DNA from 2 places in the Bradyrhizobium sp. A11 genome. Region 2 is predicted to be linked to the other one. Evidence: predicted binding sites of a transcription regulator. Region 2 holds the regulator's gene; the other holds the start of a gene.
What was found. Region 2 encodes PhoB, which activates phosphate uptake and scavenging genes when phosphate is short. Its sites were predicted from a motif close to TGTCATNNANCTGTCAT; they were not measured.
Positions count from the first base shown of each region.

Region 1 (7,404 bases), 160 kb from region 2:
CTTCTCGCCGTCGCGCCCGAGCGTGTAGCCGAAACCGACCTCCCCGCTCGCGAGCTTCACGGCTGCGCGCGACACGGTGGCTTCGCCGAGATTGAACGGCGCGCCGTCGCCGCCGACCCGGCCGCGCAGCATGACAAGGCCGTTTTCCGGCGCCCGCAGGTCCTGATGGTCAGGGATGCTTAAGTCGCGGAGGCGGGCGGCGATCTCGCCCGCCTCCGCGTGCGCCAGCACGGCCATCGCGGCCTTGCGCTGGGCTTGCTGGTTGTTGTGCTGGGTCACCTGGTCCACCGAACTTGCCGCATCGAAGTTGTCTATGATAATAGACAACTTCATACGGACGCGCCATGACTGTTTCGTGACAAGTGCGTGATTTCTGGGCTAGGCTGACCGGCGATATGAGCATGCAAGACACTGCATCGTCCGGCGTCGCGCTGTGGCGCCTCGTTGCCGACGGCATCGAGCGCGGCATCGCCGACGGCCGCTTCGCGGCCGGCGACAAATTGCCGGGCGAGATGGAGATCGCCGAAACCTATCGCGTCAACCGCCACACCGTGCGGCGCGCGCTGGCAGCCCTCGCCGAGCGCGGCCTGGTGCGCGCCGAACGCGGCAGCGGCACTTATGTCGAGGCGCAAAAGCTCGCTTATCCCCTGCGCTCGCGCACGCGGTTCTCCGAGATCGTCGGTGCGGGCGGCCGCGAGCCGCGCGGCCAGCTGATCGAGGCCTCCGACGACGTCGCCACCCGCGAGTTGGCGCGCGAGCTGAGCCTGAAAGCCGGCGCGCCCCTGGTGCGGATCGAGGCGATCCGCCTCGCCGACCGCACCCCGATCTGCGTCTCCACCACCTGGCTGTCGGCCGAGCTGTTCCCGAATGCGGGGGCCGTGTTCGCGGCGACGCGCTCGATGACGAAACTGCTCGCGCATTACGGCGTGCGCGACTATCGCCGCGGCGCGACCCGGATCACCGCCGGCATCGTGGACGCCACCGACGCGGCCCGGCTGGATCTCGCACTGGGACGCCCGATCCTGGTGGTCGACGCCACCGACCACGATCTCCAGGGCAAGCCGCTGATGACCAAGCATTCGCGTTTCGCGGCGGAGCGGGTGGAGTTTTTGGTGGAGTCGTAGCTCCTCTGCCAATTGAAGTGAGAGGCGCCGTAGGGTGGGCAAAGCGGAGCGTGCCCACGACCTTGATCATGTCGGAGAAAATTCGTGGGCACGGCGCAAGTGCGCCTTTGCCCACCCTACGGCACCTGTGCTCACGCCACCGCCGGTCGCCCAATAATCGCAAAGCGCAGCTTGCCCGAGATGAAATCGATCGCGGCGACCGCGACCAGGATCATCAGGATCAGGAATGACACTTTCTGCCATTCCAGCACGCGGATCTGCTCGGCGAGTTGCAGGCCAATGCCGCCGGCGCCGACGATGCCGATGATGGTCGCCGAGCGGGTGTTGGATTCGATGTAGTAGAGCACCTGGCCGGCGATGACGGGCAGCACCTGCGGCATCAGGCCGAAGCGGATCTCGTGCAGAGCACTGCCGCCGGAGGCGCGGATGCCCTCGACCTGCTTCTGGTCGGCACCCTCGATCGCCTCCGAGAACAACTTGCCGAACGCACCGAAATCCGACACGGCGATCGCCAGCACCCCGGCAAACGGCCCGAGGCCCACGACATTGATCCACACCAGCGCCCAGATCAGGGTGTCGACGCCGCGGATCGAATCCAGCACGCGGCGAACCGGAAAGCGGAGAATGCTCGACGGCACCACGTTGCGTGCTGCAAGCAGGCTGACGGGGAGCGCGAACACGGCGGCCAGCGTGGTGCCGAGCAGCGCAATCGACAGCGTCTCGCCGAGCGCCTTGAGATAGACCGGCAGCGAGGAGCCGGGATCCGGCGGGATCATCATCAAAGTGATCCAGCCGAGCTGGCTGAGGCCGGCGAAGAACCGCGACGGCGAGAAGTCGAGATCGACCAGGCCGTAGATCAGGATCGCGAACGCCGCGACGATCATGGCCGGCATCGCGAGCCGCGCCGAAGCGGGACGGTCGAACACGTCGGGGTAGCGGGCGCGAAGCTCTCGCGGATCGACCTCGTGCGGCGTCACGTCCGCGCCTCCTTGCCGAACAGGCGGCCGCGCAGCCACCCGGTGCTGATGTCGATGAGGAAGACGGTGACGATGATGGTGAGCAGGATGGCGCTGACGTCGGAGTAGTAGAACTTGCGAATGGCGACGACGAGCTCCTGACCGATGCCGCCGGCGCCGACGAACCCCATGACGGAAGCCTCGCGGACGTTGATCTCGAAACGCAGCAGCGCGTAGCTGGCATAGCCCGCGGTCACCTGCGGCACCACGGCGAAGCGCATGCAGGACAGCCAGCTCGCGCCGGTCGAGCGGATGCCCTCGACCGGCTTCATGTCGGCGTTCTCGACGATCTCCGAGAACAGCTTGCCGAGCGCACCGGTGGAGTGGATCGCGATCGCGAGCACGCCGGCCATCGGCCCGAGTCCGAAGGCGATCACGAACACCAGCGCGAACACGATGCCTGGAACGGTGCGCGCGAATTCCAGCAGGCGCCGGACGACGAAGCGAAGCCAGGGTGCGGGCGAGGTGTTATCGGCGGCGAGGAAGTTCAGGCCGAATGCGAGGGTCGCGCCAATCAGCGTGCCGACGTAGGAGATCAGCAGGGTCTCGCCCAGCATCTTCAGCCATTTGCGCCAGCCCCACAGCCATTCGCCGACATCGGTCCAGACCCGCTGGCCGCTGTCGAGCGTGAAAATGCGGTCGAAATAGCTGACGAAGTTGCCGAAATAGCTGAACAGCGTGCGCAGATTCACTTCGGCGCCGACCGCGGCGAGCACCAGCGCCGCGGCGAAGATCGCGGCCCCGAACAGGAGGCGGAGCCGCCTGCGTGCCACCGCCTCGCGATAGGCGGCGTTGAGCACGGCGAGCTGCTGCTCGGGAAGGATCGAAACCGCTGTTGTCATGGGCTTGAGATGACGTCCCGTCAAAGAAAGAGCCGGGTCGATGGACCCGGCTCCAGTGGCATCGTCCCGATACTCAGGACGCCTTCTTCTTACGCAGGGCGTCGACGAACTTGATCAGCTCGATCGTGCCATCCCAATCCTTGGTGGTGGCGGGATGGAAGCCTTTCTTCTGGCCGTCGGAAAGGCGATCGAACGCGGCCTTGTCCTTGGTCGGCGCGTCGAAGAACGCCTTCGCAATGGCGGCCTTGGCGTCTTCCGGCAGCTCGGAATTGTAGGCATAGGGGCCGTTGATGATCGGCGCCGACTTATGGACGATGCGGAAGTCGCCCTTCTTCATCGCCGAGCCGTCGGCATTCTTCAGCATGCCCTTGGTCAGCATTTGCGCCAGCGTAGAATCGTCATCGCTGGTCCACTGGTTGGCGGCAACCTCGACCGTGCCTTGCGCCAGCGCCAGCATCGCGTTCTCGTGGCTGCCGGTGAAGACGACCTTGCCGAAATAGCTGTCGGCGTCATGGATACCCAACTTGTCGAGCTCGAAGCGGGGCACGTTGTTGCCGGAGGTCGAGTTCGGGTCGACCAGGCCGAGATTCTTGCCCTTGAGCTGATCGAGGGTCTTGTAGGCGCTGTTCGCCTTGACGAAGAACACCGAATAATAGCCGGTCGAGCCGTCGGCGTTGACGTCATTGGCGAAGGCGTCGGTCTTGACGCCGGTCAGGCGGGCGCGGGCGAACGAAGCCGAGCCGTAGCTCGCGATGTGGATGTTGCCTGCGCGCTGGCCTTCGATCACGGCGGCGTAGTCGTTGGCGATGCGCAGCGTGACCTTCACGCCCAGCTCCTTGGAGAGATAGCTCACGAACGGCGCCCAGCGCTCGGTGACGCCGGAGGCGTTCTCGGCCGGGACGACCGCGAAGGTCAGCTCGGGATATTTGGCCTTCCAGTCGGCGGCGAGGGCCGAAGTCGTGAATGCGAGCGCGGCGGCGCCGGCAAGGACCAGTCTGCGAGTGATCATGATACCCTCTTCATCGGTTGGGGTCGGTTGACGCAAAAACTTGCAAGGAAGACTTGCAACGAAACAGATCTGCTCAGGCGGCGGCCGCCGTTCCGAGTGCGGGGACGCCCGCGGGCGCCGGCGCAGGCATGGCGCCCATGACATCGGCGGCTTCGAGATCGTAGAGCTCGCGTGCGACGTGATCGGTCAGCGCGGCCGGCGCGCCGTCAAACACCACGCGGCCCTGCGCCATGCCGATCAAGCGATCGCAATAGCTGCGGGCGAGATCGAGCGAATGCAGGTTGCAGAGCACGGTGATGCCGAAATGCTTGTTGATGCGCAGAAGCGCATCCATCACGATCTTGGTGTTGCGCGGGTCGAGCGAAGCGATCGGCTCGTCGGCGAGGATGATGTCGGGCTGCTGCACCAGGGCGCGCGCGATCGCGACGCGCTGCTGCTGACCGCCGGAGAGCTGGTCGGCGCGCTGGGCGGCGAGCGAGGCGATGTCGAACTGCTCGAGCGCGGACATCGCCAGCGCCTTGTCCTGCTCCGGCCACATTTGCGACAGCGAGCGCCAGGCCGGCATCGTCGCAAGCCGTCCCATCAGCACGTTGGTGAGGACATCGAGCCGGCCGACCAGGTTGAACTGCTGGAAGATCATGGCCGAGCGCGCCCGCCATTGCCGCAGTTCCTTGCCGCGCAGCGCGGTGACGTCGACCCCGTCGAACAGGATGCGTCCCTCGGTTGGGTTCACCAGGCGGTTGATACTCCGCAGCAGGGTGGATTTGCCGGCGCCGGACCGTCCGATCACACCGACGAAGCCGCCGGGAGAAATTTGAAACGAGGCACCGTCCACCGCGGCTTTCGCGCCGAAGCGACACGTCAGACCATCCACCACCAGCATGCAGGGCTCCAGATTAGCTGGGGCCAATCGCTAACGCCAGCGCTTGACACTTGTGTGACAGCGACGTTGCGGTGCGGCGATCCTGCACAGCTCATTCCCTGTCATCGCCGTGTCATGACATCGTCATCAAGCCGTTTGAAGAGGTACGCCCGCCTTCGCACTCCGGATTCGACATGGCCGCCAAAGCTCTTTCAGTTCAGCCGACCATCGATCCCTCGGCCAAGCTGCACGAGGCCCGGCTCGGCGCCTATACCGAGGTCGGCGCCCGCACCATCCTGCACGAAGTGGCGATGGGCGATTACTCCTATGTCGTGAACGATTCGCAGATCACCTACAGCACGATCGGAAAGTTTTGCTCGATCGCGGCGATGACGCGCATCAACCCCGGCAACCATCCGATGCATCGCGCGACGCAGGCGCATTTCACCTATCGTTCGAGCGCCTATTTCGACGGCGAGAGCGACGATGCCGATTTCTTCGACTGGCGGCGCCAGCATCACGTCCAGATCGGCCACGACGTCTGGATCGGCCACGGCGCGATCGTGCTGCCGGGCCGCAACATCGGCACCGGCGCGGTGATCGCGGCCGGCGCCATCGTCACCAAGGACGTGCCGGACTACACCATCGTCGCCGGCAATCCGGCCCGAATCGTGCGGCGACGGTTCTCCGAGGAGATCGCCGGGCGTCTCGCGCGGCTTGCCTGGTGGGACTGGGATCACGACAAATTGCGCGAGGCCCTGCCCGATTTCCGCAAGCTCGGGATTGAAGATTTTCTGGCGGCATACGAAGCACGGGCAACTCTCCTGCCAGCAAACGAAGCGCGGTCGCGTGACAGACATCTTGCTTGAAGGCGGCCGGACCCTGATCGGCGCCGAACTCGTCGAAACGTCATTGGCGGTGTCCGGGCAGGACATCACTGCGATAGACGCCTCCCGCGGCCGGGGGCGGCTGGCGATCGACGCACGGGGCCTGCTGGTTCTGCCCGGCATCGTCGATCTTCACGGCGATGCCTTCGAGCGGCAGATGATGCCGCGCGCCGGTGTCGACTTCCCGATCGACGTCGCGCTCGCCGACAGCGACCGCCAGGCCATCAGCAACGGCATCACCACGGTGTTCCACGCCACCACCTGCTCCTGGGAGCCGGGCCTGCGCAGCGCGGACAATGCGCGCGGACTGATGGAGGCGATCGAGCGGCAGCGTCCGCAGTTCGCCGCCGACACGCGCTTCCATCTGCGGCATGAAACCTACAATCTCGACGCCGAGGCCGAGATCGCGCAGTGGCTCATGGAAGGCCGCGTCGACCTGTTCGCTTTCAACGACCACATGGACGGCACGGTCGCCGACATGGCCAAGCCGCGCAAGCGCAACCGCATGGTGGAGCGCACCGGCTTGTCGGGCGAGGAATTCGACCGCCTGGTCGAGCGTGTGGTCTCGCGCGCCGACGAGGTACCGGCTTCCGTTGCGCGTCTGGCCGCCGCGGCCCGAGCGGCCGAGGTGCGAATGCTCTCGCACGATGACGCGACGCCGGCGATGCGCCGCGAGTTTCGCGAGCTCGGCGCTTTGATCGCCGAGTTTCCGATCAACGAGGAGACCGCGCAGGCGGCGGCAAGCCACGGCGATGCCATCGTCTACGGTGCGCCGAACGTCGTGCGCGGCGGCAGCCACACCGGCTGGACCAAGGCCTCCGACATGATCGCCAAGGGGCTCTGCTCGGTGCTGGCGTCGGATTACTATTATCCCGCCCAGCTGCTCGCCGCGTTCCGCCTCGCCGCCGACGGCGTGCTGCCGCTGACGGAGGCCTGGAATCTGGTCTCTGCCGGCCCTGCGCGCGCGACCGGCCTGACCGATCGCGGCGTGCTCGCGGAAGGCCGCCGCGCCGACATTCTGCTGGTCGACGACGACGTGCCGCTGCGGCCGCGGCTGATCGCGGTGATATCGGGCGGCAAGCTGGTCCATCTCACCGACGCGACGCGGCTCCTGAGTACGGCGGCGATGCCGCGCGAAGCTGTCGCCGCGGCCTAAACCGGCTATGCTCGTGCGATGACAGGCTTTCCCCGCTACGCGATCTATTTTGCCGCAGGCAACGACAGCCCCCTCTCCCGCTTCGGCGCCGAGCTGCTCGGCTACGATGCCTATACCAGCAGCGAACCGCCGTTTCCGCGCGAGGCGCTGGAGGTCGCGCCCGATTGGCACGACATCAGCGCCGATCCGCGCAAATACGGCTTTCATGCCACGCTGAAAGCGCCGCTGGCGCTGGCATCTGGCAGGACCGAAGCCGGGCTGATGACCGCCTGCGCGACCTTCGCCGGCAAGACGCGGCCGCGTCCCGTGATCCGGCCAGTCGTCGATGCCATCAGCGGCTTCATCGCCGTCATTCCAGCCGAGCCGGTGGAGGCGCTACAGCAGCTCGCCGCCGATTGCGTCCGCGAATTCGACGCTTTCCGTGCGGCGCTGACCGCGGAGGATCGCGCGCGGCGCAAGCCGGAGAAGCTGAGCGAACGGCAGCGCGACTATCTCGACCGCTGGGGCT
Region 1 is NZ_CP149509.1:620,283-627,686, reverse strand. It holds gene phnG (phosphonate C-P lyase system protein PhnG) at 1-288, opposite strand, end outside; gene phnF (phosphonate metabolism transcriptional regulator PhnF) at 396-1,124, shown strand; gene phnE (phosphonate ABC transporter, permease protein PhnE) at 1,256-2,101, opposite strand; gene phnE (phosphonate ABC transporter, permease protein PhnE) at 2,098-2,982, opposite strand; gene phnD (phosphonate ABC transporter substrate-binding protein) at 3,056-3,991, opposite strand; gene phnC (phosphonate ABC transporter ATP-binding protein) at 4,065-4,874, opposite strand; partial or broken gene WI560_RS02865 (chloramphenicol acetyltransferase) at 5,048-5,706, shown strand; gene WI560_RS02860 (alpha-D-ribose 1-methylphosphonate 5-triphosphate diphosphatase) at 5,703-6,896, shown strand; gene WI560_RS02855 (DUF1045 domain-containing protein) at 6,915-7,404, shown strand, end outside.
Region 1: the regulator PhoB is predicted to act here: its motif matches at 4,985-5,001, upstream of phnC (phosphonate ABC transporter ATP-binding protein).

Region 2 (7,404 bases):
TGACGGGCACGGTGGCGTTGGCCGCAAGCTCGAGCAGCGCATCGTGATTGAGGATGCGGATCATGATGGCGTCGACATAGCGCGACAGCACGCGGGCGGTGTCGGCGATGGTCTCGCCGCGGCCGAGCTGCATCTCGGCGCCGGTGAGCATGATCGCCTCGCCGCCGAGCTGGCGCATGCCGACGTCGAACGACACCCGGGTCCGCGTCGAGGGACGCTCGAAGATCATCGCCAGCGTCTTGCCTTCGAGCGGCCGCACCGGCTGATGCGCCTTCTGCTTCGCCTTCATCGCGCTCGACGCGGCGAGCATGCGCTTGAGCTCCGACAAGGGCAGCTCGTTGATGTCGAGGAAGTGCTTCGGCGTCTTGGTCGGGGACTTGCTCATCAGCTTGCCGCCCGCTTGCTCTGGCCGGCCGACAATGCGGTGCAGGCCCGCTCCAGCCGCCCGACGCTGTCCTCGATCTCGGCTTCGGTGACGATCAAGGGCGGCAGGAAGCGCACGACATTGTCGCCGGCCCCGACGGTCAGGAGCTTTTCGTCGCGCAAGGCGGCGACCAGGTCGCCCGAGGGCACGACGGCCTTGATGCCGATCAGGAGGCCCTCGCCGCGCACCTCGCTGACGATGTCGGGGTGACGGTCGATCACCGAGGCGAGCTTCTGCTTGAGCAGCAGCGACATCTTCTGCACGTGGTCGAAGAAGCCGGGCTTAAGCATGACGTCGAGCACGGCGTTGGCCGCCGAGATCGCCAGCGGATTGCCGCCGAAGGTCGAGCCGTGCGAGCCGGGCCCCATGCCGGCCGCCGCGTCCGCGGTCGCCAGCACGGCGCCGATCGGGAAGCCGCCGCCGAGCGCCTTCGCCAGCGACATCACGTCAGGCGTGACGCCGGTGCGCCGATACGCGAACAGATCGCCGGCACGGCCCATGCCGGTCTGCACCTCGTCGAAGGCGAGCAGCAGGCCCTTCTCGTCGCAAAGCTGGCGGAGCGCCTTGAGGAACGCCGGCGGTGCCGAACGCACGCCGCCCTCGCCCTGGATCGGCTCGATCAGGATACCGGCGGTGTCGGGCCCGATCGCCTTCTTGACGGCTTCGAGGTCGCCATGCGGCACCTGGTCGAAGCCGTCCATCGGCGGACCGAACCCTTCGAGATATTTTGCCGATCCGGTCGCAGCGAGCGTCGCCAGCGTGCGGCCGTGGAAGGCGCCCTCGAAGGTGATGATGCGGTAACGCTCCGGATGCCCCTTGGAGAAGTGATGATGGCGCACCAGCTTGATCACGCCCTCCAGCGCCTCGGCGCCGGAATTGCAGAAGAACACCAGGTCGGCAAAACTCTCGTGGCACAGGCGCGCGGCGAGCTTCTCGCCGTCCGGGCTCTGGAACAGGTTCGACATGTGCCACAGCTTCGTCGCCTGCTCCTGCAACGCCTTGATCAGATGCGGGTGGCAATGGCCGAGCGCATTGACGGCGACGCCCGAGGTGAAATCGAGATAGCGATCGCCATTGGTTGCGATCAGCCAGCAGCCTTCGCCGCGTTCAAAACCGAGGTTGGCCCTGGCGAAAACGGGGAGCAAATGCGGGGCTGCGCTGTTAGTCATGACGGCCACTTGATGTTGCGGACGGTGTGAGGCGTGCATTGCGCAACGCACCATCCACCGGCCCGGAAAACGAAACGTGCCGCCTTTTAAGGGCGGCACGCACGACTATCTTAGGCCTGGTGAAACGGGTGTCAATGCCGCCCGAAAGCCCCAGAAAACGGTGGTGAAACGGTGATTCCGTAGTCTTGCGGTCGCGATTTTGCGGGTTTTTCACCACGGAACATGTGGAAGCGAGTCGGCGGACTCTTGCGCGTGAGTCACGCCATATTGTAGCGTTTGGATTGTCAGATACGACATCTCGTGCGGCAGTTCTGATCCCAAGAGTCCTCATGTACCGGCGTAAACGTTCGGGCGTCAGTTGCGCGCCCGGCGAGCCCTAAGGGATTCGAGCGGCACGGGTTTTTCGAGGCTTAGGCATTCGCCGCACGGACCGCCAGGATGGCAGCCGCGCGGCGAGGGAAAGGGTGCAATGACGGTTTTGACCTGGTCCGACGATCGCGTCGAGCAGCTGAAAAAGCTCTGGGAGGCCGGATTGTCGGCCAGCCAGATCGCAGCAGAGCTCGGCAATGTGACCCGCAATGCCGTGATCGGCAAAGTGCACAGGCTCGGCCTGTCCGGCCGCGCCAAGAGCCCTTCGTCGGCCGCGCCCCGGCCGCGCAAGGCGCGTCCCGCCCAGCACATGATGCGGGTGACGCGCCCCATCGCGCGCGGCAACACCGCGCTGGCGCAGGCCTTCGAGGTCGAGGTCGAGGCCGAACCCGTCACCTACGACAACGTGGTGCCGATGAGCCAGCGGCTGTCGCTGCTCGAATTGAACGAGGCGACCTGCCACTGGCCGGTGGGCGATCCCTCGAGCCCGGATTTCTTCTTCTGCGGCGGCAAGGCCCTGTCCGGCCTGCCCTATTGCGCCCAGCACTCGCGCGTGGCGTATCAGCCGGCGGCGGATCGGCGCCGCGCGGCACCGAAGCCCACGCGCTGAGCGAGATTTAGCTGATCGCAAACGCGGCAGTCGTCACACGACGGCGCCTCAAGACATCCGATGTCGTCCCGGACAAGCGCGCCACAAGCGCGCGCAGATCCGGGACCCATAGCCACCGCAGGATGTGGTTAGGGGGACTCGGAGTTACCTATTTCGTGTAACAATCACTTGCTGTGGTTATGGATCCCGGATCTGCGCTGACGCTTGTCCGGGACGACACCGATACTGTGGCGGCAACTCGCTAGACCACCTCACCCGCCCTTACGTCTGCTCCGCCTTCGCGAAGCGATCGTCCAGTGCGTAGCCGGCGCCGCGGACGGTGCGGATCGGGTCCTGCTCGCGGCCGAGATTGAGCAGCTTGCGCAGGCGGCCGATATGGACGTCAACGGTGCGCTCGTCGATGTAGATGTCGCGGCCCCAGACGCTGTCGAGCAGCTGCTCGCGCGAGAACACGCGGCCGGGATGCTCCAGGAAGAACTCCAGCAGGCGATATTCGGTCGGGCCGAGATCGATCGGGCGGCCGGAGCGCGCGACGCGGCGCTTGTCGCGATCGAGCTCGATGTCGCCATAGGCCAGCACGGTCGCGAGCCGCTCGGGGCTGGCGCGCCTGAGCAGGCCCTTCACGCGCGCCAGCAGCTCCGGCACCGAGAACGGCTTGACGATGTAGTCGTCGGCGCCGGTCGCAAGGCCGCGCACCCGCTCGCTCTCCTCGCCGCGCGCGGTGAGCATGATGATCGGCAGCTGCTTGGTCTCGGGCCGGGTGCGCAGGCGCCGGCACAGCTCGATGCCGGAGAGGCCCGGCAGCATCCAGTCGAGCACGATCAGATCGGGAATGTGTTCCTTGAGGCGGGTGTCGGCGTCGTCGCCGCGCATCACCGTCTCGACGTCATAGCCGTCGCCTTCGAGGTTGTAACGCAGAAGCTCGGTGAGAGCTTCCTCGTCCTCAACCACCATAATGCGTGCGCCCATGTTGTCGTCGCTCCTTGAGGTCTTCAGGTATTCGGGATCGTCGTGGCGAACGTGGTCATGTCGCCCTTCGGCCGCTTGTCGGTGATCGCCTGGCCCTCGATCATGTAGAACACGGTCTCGGCGATGTTGGTGGCGTGGTCGCCGATGCGCTCGATGTTCTTGGCGCAGAACATCAGATGGATGCAGAACGAGATGTTGCGCGGATCCTCCATCATGTAGGTGAGGAGCTCGCGGAACAGCGAGGTGCAGATCGCGTCGACCTCCTCGTCGCCCTTCCACACCGCCATCGCCGCCGGCAGATCGTGCGCGGCATAGGCGTCGAGCACGCTCTTGACCTGCTGCTGCACCAGGTCGGTCATGTGCTCCAGGCCGCGGAACAGCTTGAGCGGATGGAAGTCGGTCTCCAGCGCGGCGACGCGCTTGCCCATGTTCTTGGCGAGGTCGCCGATGCGCTCGAGGTCGGTCGCAACGCGCATGGCGCCGACGATCTCGCGCAGGTCCACCGCCATCGGCTGGCGGCGGGCGATGGTGAGCACGGCGCGCTCCTCGATGCGCTTCTGCAGCGCGTCGAGATCGGCGTCGATGGCGACGACGCGCTGGCCGAGCGCGACGTCGCGGCGGATCAGCGCATCGACGGAATCGACGATCATGCGCTCGGCGATGCCGCCCATCTCGGCGACCAGGCGCGTGAGCTCCTGGAGGTCGGTGTCGAAGGCCTTTGCGGTATGTTCGGTACCCATGTTGCGTCTCCTCAGCCGAACCGGCCGGTGATGTAGTCCTGCGTCCGCCGGTCGGTCGGCGACGTGAAGATCTTGCTGGTGTCGTCGAACTCGATCAGCTCGCCGAGATACATGAAGGCGGTCTTGTCGGAGACGCGCGCCGCCTGCTGCATGTTGTGGGTGACGATCGCGATCGTGTAGTTCTCGGACAATTCCTGGATCAGCTCCTCGACCTTGGCGGTCGAGATCGGGTCGAGCGCCGAGCAGGGCTCGTCGAACAGGATCACCTCGGGCCGCACCGCGACGGTGCGGGCGATGCAGAGGCGCTGCTGCTGGCCGCCGGAGAGCGACAGACCGGAGGCGTTGAGCTTGTCCTTGACCTCGTTCCACAGCGCGCCGCCGCGCAGCGCCTTCTCGACGCGGTCGTCCATCTCGGACTTGGAGATCTTCTCGTAGAGGCGGATGCCGAAGGCGATGTTCTCGTAGATCGTCATCGGGAACGGGGTCGGCTTCTGGAACACCATGCCGACCCGGGCGCGCATCAGGTTGAGGTCGAGCTTGGGGTCGAGGATGTTGGTGTGGTCAAGCAGCAGCTGGCCGGTGGCGCGCTGGCCCGGATAGAGGTCGTACATCCGGTTGAAGATGCGCAGCAGGGTCGACTTGCCGCAGCCGGACGGGCCGATGAAGGCGGTGACGCGGTTGGTGCCGAGCGCCAGGTTGATGTTCTTCAGCGCATGGTGCTCACCGTAGTAGAAGTTGAGGTTGCGCGCGGTGACCTTGGCCGGCGCCTCGGGCAGCGGCTGCGAGCCGGGGTGAACGGTCGGCGCGCTGACGGAAACAGACATTTCACTCATTTTGCAGTCCTCTCGGCACCAAGGATGCGGGCGCCAATGTTCAGGGCAAGCACGGTCAGGGTGATCAGCAGCGCGCCGCTCCAGGCGAGCTGCTTCCAATAGGCGTAGGGGCTCTGCACGAAGTTGTTGATGGTAACCGGCAGGTTCGCCATCGTCTTGTCCAGGCCGAGGCTGAAGAACTGGTTGGACAGCGCGGTGAACAGCAGCGGCGCGGTCTCGCCGGCGACGCGCGCCGTGGCGAGCAGCACGCCGGTGATGAGGCCGGAGCGCGCGGCGCGGTAAGCGATGCGCTTGATCACCAGCGAGCGCGGCAGGCCCAGCGCGCTGGCGGCTTCGCGCAGCGGGTTCGGCACCAGCAGCAGCATGTCCTCCGTGGTGCGCACCACGACCGGGATCACGATCACGGCGAGCGCCAGCGCGCCGGCGATCGCCGAGAAGCCCCGCATCGGCACCACCACCGCGCCGTAGATGAACAGGCCGATGATGATCGAGGGCGCCGAGAGCAGGATGTCGTTGATGAAGCGGATCACCGAGGTCAGCCTGTCGTTGCGGCCGTACTCGGCGAGATAGGTGCCGGCGAACAGGCCGAGCGGGGCGCCGATGCCGACGCCGATCACGGTCATGATGATCGAGCCGACGATGGCGTTGCGCAGGCCACCATCGGTCGAGCCCGGAGGCGGCGTGTCCGCGGTGAAGATCTGCACGTTGAGGCCGCTGACGCCGTTGTAGAGCAGCGTGACCAGGATGAGCGCGAGCCAGGTGACGCCGAACGCTGCGGCGGCGATGCAGAGGCCGCGGATGACGACGTCCCAGCGGCGGCGGCGTGCATAGATCGGGTTCATGGCTTCACTTTCCGGCCTTGGTTTCCAGCCGCATCAGCATCAGCCGCGCGGCCGCGAGCACGAAGAACGTCAGCACGAACAGCAGCAGGCCGAGCAGGATCAGGCCGGACTGGTGCAGGCCGTCGCTCTCGGCGAACTCGGATGCGATCGCCGCCGAGATCGTCGTGCCCGGGGCGAAGATCGAGGAGGAGATGCGGAACGAATTGCCGATGATGAAGGTCACCGCCATGGTCTCGCCGAGCGCGCGGCCCAGCGCCAGCATGACGCCGCCGATGATGCCGACGCGGGTGTAGGGGATCACCACGCTGCGGACGACCTCCCAGGTGGTGCAGCCGACGCCGTAGGCGGCTTCCTTCAGCACCGGCGGCACCGTCTTGAACACGTCGACCGAGATCGAGGTGATGAAGGGCAGCACCATGATGGCGAGGATCAGGGCGGCGTTGAACAGGCTGAGATAGGACGGGGGACCTGCGAAGATCGCGCCCAGCACCGGGACGCCGTCGAACACCCTGATCATGAACGGCTGGAAGGTGTTGGCCAGGAACGGGCCCAGCACGAAGAAGCCCCACATGCCGTAGATGATCGACGGGATTCCGGCGAGCAGCTCGATCGCCATGCCGATCGGGCGGCGCAACCATTGCGGACAGAGCTCGGTGAGGAAGATCGCAATACCGAGACCGACCGGAATGGCGATCAGCATCGCGATGAAGGAGGTGACGAGCGTGCCGTACATCGGCCCGAGCGCGCCGAGCACGGGCGGATCGGCCGACGGCGCCCAGCGCTGCGTCCACAGGAAGGAGAGGCCGTATTCCTTGATCGCCGGGAACGCGCCGACGACCAGCGACATGATGATGCCGCCGAGAATGAGCAGCACCGAGATCGCGGAGAGCCGCGTGATCCAGTAGAAGGTGACGTCGCCGAGCTTGAACGCGCCCAAGGCCTTGGCACGGTCATACGGTCCGGCGTCGTCGATTACATCGCTCTGAACGGCCATCTCTGCCACGCCGATCCCCTGTACCCGTTTTATACACTTGTTTTTGGTGCCGTGCCCCGGATGCGGTGCAGCGCGAAGCGGTGCGCCGCTGATCCGGGGCCTGGCGTTTTTTAGGGTCCCGGCTCTGCGGAGCGGCACACTGGACGATGCTTCGCATCGCCAGGGCCGCACCGCGTCCGGGACAGGAGCTGAGGGCCTCAGCTCTTGATCTCGGCAGCCCAGGTCTTCTCGATCTGCTTGACGACGGTGTCGGGCATCGGGATGTAGTCGAGCTCCTCCGCCATCTTGTCGCCCTTCTCGAACGCCCACTTGAAGAACTTGATGGCTTCCTGGGACGCCGCCTTGTCGGTCGCATCCTTGTGCATCAGGATGAAGGTCGCGCCGGTAATCGGCCAAGATGCTTCACCGGGCTGGTCGGTCAGGATCACATAATAGTTCTTGGAGCCGGCCCAGT
Region 2 is NZ_CP149509.1:463,937-471,340, reverse strand. It holds gene argF (ornithine carbamoyltransferase) at 1-385, opposite strand, end outside; gene WI560_RS02085 (aspartate aminotransferase family protein) at 385-1,593, opposite strand; gene WI560_RS02080 (GcrA family cell cycle regulator) at 2,063-2,572, shown strand; gene phoB (phosphate regulon transcriptional regulator PhoB) at 2,834-3,541, opposite strand; gene phoU (phosphate signaling complex protein PhoU) at 3,565-4,281, opposite strand; gene pstB (phosphate ABC transporter ATP-binding protein PstB) at 4,293-5,114, opposite strand; gene pstA (phosphate ABC transporter permease PstA) at 5,111-5,956, opposite strand; gene pstC (phosphate ABC transporter permease subunit PstC) at 5,961-6,950, opposite strand; gene pstS (phosphate ABC transporter substrate-binding protein PstS) at 7,148-7,404, opposite strand, start outside.